DNA from 2 places in the Streptomyces sp. NPDC034099 genome. Region 2 is predicted to be linked to the other one. Evidence: riboswitches for the same ligand, from Rfam matches in the RefSeq annotation. Region 2 holds a riboswitch; the other holds the start of a gene.
What was found. A riboswitch is a leader RNA that binds a small molecule or an ion and turns the genes downstream of it on or off. The one in region 2 is predicted to bind glycine.

Region 1 (4,210 bases), on a different contig from region 2:
TCGTAGGGTGATTATCACTCGGCGTGCCGAGTGTGGCGATCGTTGACGCACCCTTGGTGACTGCCTACCTTCGAGGAGGCAGGTCAAGGACGGAGGTCGGCGTGAGAATCAGCGGCGACGGTACGGTTGGGGGTGGCCCCGGGCACAGCCTCGGGGCAGGCGGTCCGTACCCGCCCCCGGGTTCCCGGTTGCGCGCGAGCGCGGGCCACGCCCAGCACGGTGGCGCGGCCGATCCCGGTCCGCAGCGACCGGCAGCCGTGCCGACCAGCGGAGGGGCGACGTCCATGGCGTCCGAGCAGATCGGCTATCGCGGCCCGACGGCCTGCGCGGCCGCCGGCATCACCTACCGGCAACTCGACTACTGGGCCCGCACCGGCCTCGTCGAGCCCAGCGTGCGGCCCGCGCACGGGTCCGGAACGCAGCGCCTGTACAGCTTCCGCGACGTGGTCGTGCTGAAGATCGTCAAGCGCTTCCTCGACACCGGTGTGTCCCTGCAGAACATCCGCACCACCGTCCAGCACCTCAGGGAGCGCGGCTTCCGCGACCTGGAGCGCATGACGCTGATGAGCGACGGTGCCACCGTCTACGAGTGCACGTCTCCCGACGAGGTGCACGCCCTGCTCCAGGGCGGTCAGGGCGTCTTCGGGATCGCCGTCGGCGTGGTGTGGCGGGACGTGGAGAGCGCGCTGTCCCAGCTGCACGGGGAGCGGATCGACACGGGCGAGACCCTGGTCGGGCACAATCCGGCCGACGAGCTGGCCCGGCGGCGGAACAACCGGGCGGTCTGAACCGCACAGCGCCGGGGCGTCCTCCTGCCGGTGATGACGGGATTGTCAGTGGCGTAGGGCAGCATCGGAGATGTGAGAACCGCGCCCACGATCCTGCATCTCGACATGGATGCCTTCTTCGCCTCGGTGGAGCAGGCGTCCAAGCCGAGCCTGCGTGGGAAGGCCGTGGTGGTGGGCGGCCTCGGACCGCGCGGTGTGGTCGCCACCTGCTCGTACGAGGCGCGGGTGTTCGGCGTGCACTCCGCGATGCCGATGGGCCAGGCCCGCCGGCTCGCGCCGCACGCCGCCTACCTCGTTCCGCGCTTCGAGCTCTACCGGTCGATCAGCGAGCAGGTGATGCGGCTGCTGCGGGAGCTGTCGCCGCTGGTGGAGCCGCTGAGCCTGGACGAGGCCTTCGTGGACCTGGAGGCCGGAGGGACGGCCTGGGACGCGGAGTCGGCGCGCCTGGCCGGGGTGAAGCTGCGGACGGACATCCGCACCGTCACCGGCCTCACCGGGTCCGTGGGGCTCGCCGCCTCCAAGATGCTCGCCAAGATCGCCTCGGAGGAGGCCAAGCCCGACGGGCTGGTGCTCATCCCGCCGGGGACGGAGCGGGCCATGCTGGAGCCGATGACCGTGCGGACGCTGCCCGGGGTGGGACCGGCGACGGGAGACCACCTGCGGCGGGCCGGGATCACCACGGTCGGCGAGATCGCCGAGGCGGGCGAGGACGAGCTGGTGCGGCTGCTGGGCAAGGCGCACGGCCACGCCTTGTACGCCATGGCGCTGGCGCGGGACGAGCGGCCGGTGGTGGCCGAGCGGGAGACCAAGTCGGTGTCGGTCGAGGACACCTACGACGTGGACATCCACGACCGGGTGCGGGTCGGCGTCGAGGTGGCGCGGCTGGCGGACCGCTGCGTGCGGCGGCTGCGCGCCTCCGGTCTGTCCGGGCGCACCATCGTGCTCAAGGTCCGCAGATACGACTTCTCCACGCTGACCCGCTCCGAGACCCTGCGCGGGCCCACCGACGACCCCGCGGTGGTGCGCGAGGCGGCGGCCAGACTGCTGGACTCGGTGGACACCACGGGCGGTGTGCGGCTGCTCGGGGTGGGCGTCAGCGGGCTCGCCGACTACACGCAGGAGGACCTGTTCGCCCAGGCCGCGGGGGAGCGGGCCGAGGAACCGGCCGAGGAGCCGCAGACCGGGCCCGCCGCGGAGCACAGACCCTCGCCCACCGAGCGCCGGTGGCCGGCGGGGCACGACGTGCGGCACACGGAGCTGGGGCACGGCTGGGTGCAGGGCAGCGGTCTCGGACGGGTCACCGTGCGCTTCGAGACGCCGTACTCGGAGGTCGGGCGGGTGCGGACCTTCCCGGTGGACGACCCGGAGCTGATCCCCGCGGATCCGCTGCCGCTGGTCGCCGACGCGGAGGGCGGGGCGGGTCAGCCCTCGTCGGGGCCCTTGCCCTTGCCGGCCAGCTTGCCGAAGTCGTGGTCGGGCGGCGGGGGAGCGGCCGCCACGTCCAAGCCGTAGTGGTGGTAGAGCTGGAGTTCCTGCTCGGGCGAGAGGTGGCGGCCGACACCGAAGTCGGGGGCCTCCTTGATCAGCGCCCGGTCGAAGGGCACGCGCAGGGCGCCGTCGACCAGCTCGCTGGGTTCCAGGGGGACGAAGGCGTCCCTGCTGAAGAGACCGGTCCGTATCGCCGCCCACTCGGGGACGCCGGTGGCATCGTCGAGGTAGACCTCGTCCACGGTGCCGATCCTGGTGCCGTCGCGGTCGAACGCCTTGCGGCCGATCAGGTTCCGCGGATCGATGTCAGTACGCACGGGGGCCCTCCACTTGATCGCACCACTGGGCCGCACTGGGGTCGCACACACCAGCCGCCTAATCATCCGTAAGTACTACAAAAGAGCACAAGTGGCGGGTCGGCCACTCGAAGTCCGTGCGGCGGCCTCGCTGGTACGCTGGCAAACGGCTGCTGACCCCGCGCGGGAGAGTCCTCCGGACACCACCGGAGGCGCCGAAGGAGCAAATCCTCCCCGGAATCTCTCAGGCTCACGTACCGCACGGACGAGGTCACTCTGGAAAGCAGGGCGGGTGTCGACGGCTTCCGCTCTCACCGACGGTGAAAGCCGGGAGAGCCCCCAGGGCTCGCCCGGTGAAGCTCTCAGGTCGAGATGACAGAGGGGGAGGCCGTCCGGGCACCCGCGCCGTGGTGCCCCTCGAAGGTCGTCAGACCAGGAGGCCTCCGCAATGACCGCCCACCGCACTCCGCTCTCCGAACTCGAACAGGCCATGCCCTTCGAGCAGCGCCACATCGGCCCCGACCACGAGGCCAGGGCCAAGATGCTCGCGCAGGTCGGTTACGGTTCGCTCGACGAACTGACGGCCGCCGCGGTGCCGGATGTGATCAAGAACGCCGACCGGCTGGACCTGCCGGGCGCGCGCTCCGAGGCAGAGGTGCTGGCCGAGCTGCGCTCCCTGGCCGACCGCAACCAGGTCCTCGACTCCATGATCGGCCTCGGCTACTACGGCACCTTCACCCCGCCGGTCATCCTGCGCAACGTCATGGAGAACCCGGCCTGGTACACGGCGTACACGCCGTATCAGCCGGAGATCTCCCAGGGCCGCCTCGAAGCCCTGCTGAACTTCCAGACGATGGTCGCCGAGCTGACCGGCCTGCCCACCTCCGGCGCCTCGCTGCTCGACGAGGGCACCGCGGCCGCCGAGGCGATGGCCCTCTCCCGGCGCATGGGCAAGAACAAGAAGGGCCTGTTCCTGGTCGACGCGGACGCGCTGCCGCAGACCGTCGCCGTGATACGGACCCGTGCCGAGCCGACCGGCGTCGAGGTCGTCGTCGCCGACCTGAGCGAGGGCATCCCCGCCGAGATCGCCGAGCGGGAGATCAACGGCGTCCTGATCCAGTACCCGGGCGCCTCCGGGGCCGTCCGCGACATCAAGCCGGTGATCGACCGGGCGCACGAGCTGGGCGCGCTCGTCACCGTCGCCGCCGACCTGCTCGCCCTCACGCTGCTCACCTCGCCCGGCGAGCTGGGCGCGGACATCGCCGTGGGCACCACCCAGCGCTTCGGCGTCCCGATGGGCTTCGGCGGACCGCACGCCGGGTACATGGCCGTGCACGAGAAGTTCGCCCGCAGCCTCCCCGGACGCCTGGTCGGCGTCTCCGTGGACGCCGACGGCAACAAGGCCTACCGCCTGGCCCTGCAGACCCGCGAGCAGCACATCCGCCGCGAGAAGGCCACCAGTAACATCTGCACCGCTCAGGTGCTGCTCGCCGTCATGGCCGGCATGTACGCCGTCTACCACGGCCCCGAGGGCCTGCGGGCCATCGCCCGGCGCACCCACCGGTACGCCACGATCACCGCGGCCGGTCTCGCCGCCGAGGGCGTCGAGATCGTGCACGGCGCCTACTTCGACACGGT
Region 2 (4,210 bases):
CCAGGCCGTCGACCACTTCGTACGACCGGTTCCAGCCACTGGCGGAGAGCTCCTGGGCGGAGGTCACGCAGGGGGCGTAGCCGTAGCCCTCGACCTCCATGTTCCCGTACTGGGCGTCCGGGGAGCCGGCCTGGCCGTGCCACAGCAGCATCCAGACCTGGCCGGAGGTGGGGCTGGCGAGGGCGCGCAGCAGGGCCTCGTAGGCGTCGTAGCGCCCGGGCGTCACCTGGCGCAGCATGTGCTCGACCTGTCCGGTCGTGGTGCCGCTGGCGCTCACGTGTATCGCCCCTTCGAGAAGTTCCCCCGGTGTCGGAACCAGCTTAAGGCTCCGCCGGGGGCGGGGGGCCTATGAGCTCGGGGTGTGCTGTCCGTTGGAGGGTGCGGGTTCGTTGTGGCTTGTCGCGCAGTTCCCCGCGCCCCTGAGTGGGTTTTCCCACCCGGTGTTTACAAGTCACCGTTGTAGAACGGCCTGACCCTCTCCCGCATCCAGTCGCAGACCGGGTCCTGGGCTGCTTCCAGGAGGATCAGGTTGACCTGCCACTTCAGGGGGGACTTGGCGAGGGCGCGGCCGAGGGCGTCCAGGGGGAGGGCGCGGGCGTCGCCCTCCCAGTGGGTGAGTTCGACGCCGACGAACAGGACCGGGTCGGCGGTCTCGACGGCGGCCAGGCAGCGGCGCGCGCTGCGGACGACGCCGATGGCGGCGAACTCGGCGGAGGCCGCGGCCAGGAAGTCCACCGGGTCGTCCTGCCAGTCCGGCTCGAAGAGGCGGACCCGGCCGCCGGAGGAGGGCCCGTCCAGCGGGGTGCGTCCGGCCCGGCACAGCTCGGCCACGGCGGGCGGCGGCAGCGGGATGCCGACCACGCCCTCCGGGTTCACCGCGATGCCGACCTGCGGGGGCAGGCCGCGGGCGAACTCCGCGGCGGGGGCGATGGTGTACGCCATGTGCGCCCCCGCGACCTGGCGCAGCTGCTCCTCCGAGCTGAACACCGGCACATAGGCCTGGCCGTCGATCTCCAGCGAGGGCAGGTCGAGGGGGCCGCTGTGCGGGCCTCCGCCGTTCGGCAGGGGTATCCACAGGAAGCTGCGGCCGAGGACCTCCACGATCCGGCCACCGGCCGACGGGATGCCGAGGGAGGCGGACAGCACCTCCTCCAGCTCGTTGCCTGGCCATCCGCCGTGCGGGTGGGGGTGCGCCTGTGCCGGGAAGTCCATCTGCCTACCTACCGCCTGCCTGGTACCGCCGTTCGTGGCTGAAAGGCTAACCCGTTCGATCCCGGGGCCCTACCCTGCGTCACCCCGTGAAGGCGATGCGGCGGAGGGTGTCGGCCGCCGCCCGGTCGAGGACCACCGCGGAGGCGCAGCCGGCGGGCAGGGAGCCCTCGGTCACCGCGCGCAGCAGACGGGAGTTGGCCGTGCGGTGCCGCAGGAACGCGTACCGCGAGACGCCCCGGCCGCGCTCGCGCTGGCCGGCCAGGGCTTCGCCGGGAGCGACGTCGAGGAGCAGCAGGTGCAGGGTGCCGTCCCGGCGGCGGGCCTCGCGGGCCAGCCAGCCGCGCACCCAGGCCTGGGTGCCGCAGTCGTGCACGACCACGCCCTCGCCGGAACGCAGCGCGCGGCGCAGCCCCGCGTAGTGGGCGAGGCGGACGAGGGGGCGGTAGAGCGCGTACGGCAGGAAGCGCGGCATGCGGCGCTCCCAGCGGTCGCGGGTGTCCTGGGAGTCGATGCGGCCGCCGCGCACGGTGCGCCGCATCAGCGTGGACTTGCCGCTGCCGGGCAGGCCGGTGATCACCACCAGGTCCCGGGGTCCGAAGAGCAGGGCGTGCGGGCTGCGGCCGTCGCGGTCCCTCAGGTCGCGGACGACGGGTGCGGTCAGTGGGGCACATGCCTCGGGGGCCGGAGCGGCGGGCTGCTTGGGCAGCGCGAGTCCGGAGGTCGTGGCGTACGCCGTGGTCCTGTTCACCGTGATCGTCCTCCCCTGGGGCGGTACACGAGTACCTCCCCGTCGAGTGTAAAGAGAAGGTAATGCGCGGGTCTCGCGTTTTCGTTCGCTTACTGCCACAAGCCGGTTACAGATCACGGTCTGCCACGGATGAGCCAGGCGTGCAATGATGGCGGCGCCAACTGCATACCGGCCGTTTGAATCCGCGCGGGAGAGTCCCCGGCCGCGCCGGGGCGCCGAAGGAGCAAGTCCCTCCCTTGAATCTCTCAGGCCCCGTTACCGCGCGGGCGAGGCACATCTGAAAAGCGGACCGCCCCCGACGGCGGTCCCACCCAAGGTGCAAGCCCTGATCGCCGTACTCCGGTGGCCGTGGCGAACCTCTCAGGTTCCGATGACAGATGGGGAGGACCGACCTCGCCACGTCCTGTCCTGGGAGACGACCGACCGATGAGCAGTACCGAACCGCGCCGTACCGCGCTCGATGCCACGCATCGCGCCCTGGGCGCGACGATGACCGACTTCGCCGGCTGGGACATGCCCCTGCGCTACGGCTCCGAGCGCGAGGAGCACGTCGCGGTGCGCGCCCGCGCCGGTCTCTTCGACCTCTCGCACATGGGTGAGATCACCGTCACCGGGCCGCAGGCGGCCGAGCTGCTGAACTACGCGCTGGTCGGCAACATCGGCAGCGTGAAGCCGGGCCGGGCCCGCTACACCATGATCTGCCGCGAGGACGGCGGCATCCTGGACGACCTGATCGTCTACCGCCTCGGTGAGACCGAGGCCGCCCCCTCCGACTACATGGTCGTCGCCAACGCCTCCAACGCCCAGGTCGTGCTGGACGCGCTGACCGAGCGGGCGGCGGGCTTCGACGCCGAGGTGCGCGACGACCGCGACGCCTACGCGCTGCTCGCCGTGCAGGGCCCCAAGTCCCCCGGGATCCTGGGCAGCCTCACCGACGCCGACCTGGACGGCCTGAAGTACTACGCCGGGCTGCCCGGCACGGTCGCCGGGGTCCCGGCGCTGATCGCGCGCACCGGCTACACCGGCGAGGACGGCTTCGAGCTGTTCGTGAAGCCGGAGCACGCCGTCGAGCTGTGGCAGGCGCTGACCCGGGCGGGCGAGGGCGCCGGACTGGTCCCGTGCGGTCTGTCCTGCCGGGACACGCTGCGCCTGGAGGCCGGCATGCCGCTGTACGGCAACGAGCTGTCGACCGCGCTGACGCCCTTCGACGCCGGTCTGGGCCGGGTGGTGAAGTTCGAGAAGGAGGGCGACTTCGTCGGGCGCGCCGCGCTGACCAGGGCCGCCGAGCGGGCCGCCTCCGAGCCGCCCCGCGTCCTGGTCGGCCTGGTCGCCGAGGGCCGCCGGGTCCCGCGCGCCGGGTATCCGGTCGTCGCCGGCGGCGAGGTGATCGGCGAGGTCACCTCCGGCGCCCCGTCCCCGACGCTGGGCAAGCCGATCGCCATGGCGTACGTCGACCCCGTGCACGCGGCCCCGGGCACGGAGGGTGTCGGTGTGGACATCCGGGGCAGCCACGAGCCGTACGAGGTCGTGGCGCTGCCGTTCTACAAGCGCCAGAAGTAGACACTGGGCGGCGCCGGCCCCCTGTGTCCCGGGCGGCGTCGGTTTCCGTGTGACGTACCGCCCCACCACCCCCTTCACCAGCCACTTCCTCGCGTACAGGAGAATTCAGGCCATGAGCAACCCCCAGCAGCTGCGCTACAGCAAGGAGCACGAGTGGCTGTCGGGCGCCGAGAACGGCGCCTCGACGGTCGGCATCACGGAGCACGCGGCCAACGCGCTCGGTGACGTCGTCTTCGTCCAGCTCCCCGAGGTGGGCGACTCGGTGACCGCGGGCGAGACCTGCGGCGAACTGGAGTCGACCAAGTCCGTCTCCGACCTGTACTCCCCCGTCTCCGGTGAGGTCACCGAGGTCAACGAGGACGTCGTCAACGACCCGTCCCTGGTCAACAGCGCCCCCTTCGAGGGCGGCTGGCTGTTCAAGGTGCGGATCACGGACGAGCCGGCCGACCTGCTCTCCGCCGACGAGTACACCGCCTTCACCGCCGGCTGAGGAGTACCGACCCATGTCGCTTCTGAACACCCCCCTGCACGAGCTGGACCCCGACGTCGCCGCCGCCGTCGACGCCGAACTGGACCGCCAGCAGTCCACCCTCGAGATGATCGCCTCGGAGAACTTCGCCCCGGTCGCGGTCATGGAGGCCCAGGGCTCGGTCCTCACCAACAAGTACGCCGAGGGCTACCCCGGCCGCC

Region 1: it holds a riboswitch for glycine, as region 2 does, so the genes downstream of both, gcvP (aminomethyl-transferring glycine dehydrogenase) here and gcvT (glycine cleavage system aminomethyltransferase GcvT) in region 2, are expected to answer to the same signal.

The regions. Positions count from the first base shown of each region.
Region 1 covers NZ_JBVISR010000005.1:605,309-609,518, reverse strand. Annotated here, with positions in the region: gene ACZ56V_RS18695 (MerR family transcriptional regulator) at 102-788, shown strand; gene ACZ56V_RS18690 (DNA polymerase IV) at 861-2,300, shown strand; gene ACZ56V_RS18685 (PRC-barrel domain-containing protein) at 2,210-2,593, opposite strand; glycine riboswitch at 2,747-2,842, shown strand; gene gcvP (aminomethyl-transferring glycine dehydrogenase) at 3,021-4,210, shown strand, end outside.
Region 2 covers NZ_JBVISR010000016.1:129,439-133,648, forward strand. Annotated here, with positions in the region: gene ACZ56V_RS34120 (enhanced serine sensitivity protein SseB C-terminal domain-containing protein) at 1-277, opposite strand, end outside; gene ACZ56V_RS34125 (enhanced serine sensitivity protein SseB) at 445-1,212, opposite strand; gene ACZ56V_RS34130 (AAA family ATPase) at 1,292-1,960, opposite strand; glycine riboswitch at 2,138-2,231, shown strand; glycine riboswitch at 2,232-2,347, shown strand; gene gcvT (glycine cleavage system aminomethyltransferase GcvT) at 2,387-3,520, shown strand; gene gcvH (glycine cleavage system protein GcvH) at 3,633-4,010, shown strand; gene glyA (serine hydroxymethyltransferase) at 4,024-4,210, shown strand, end outside.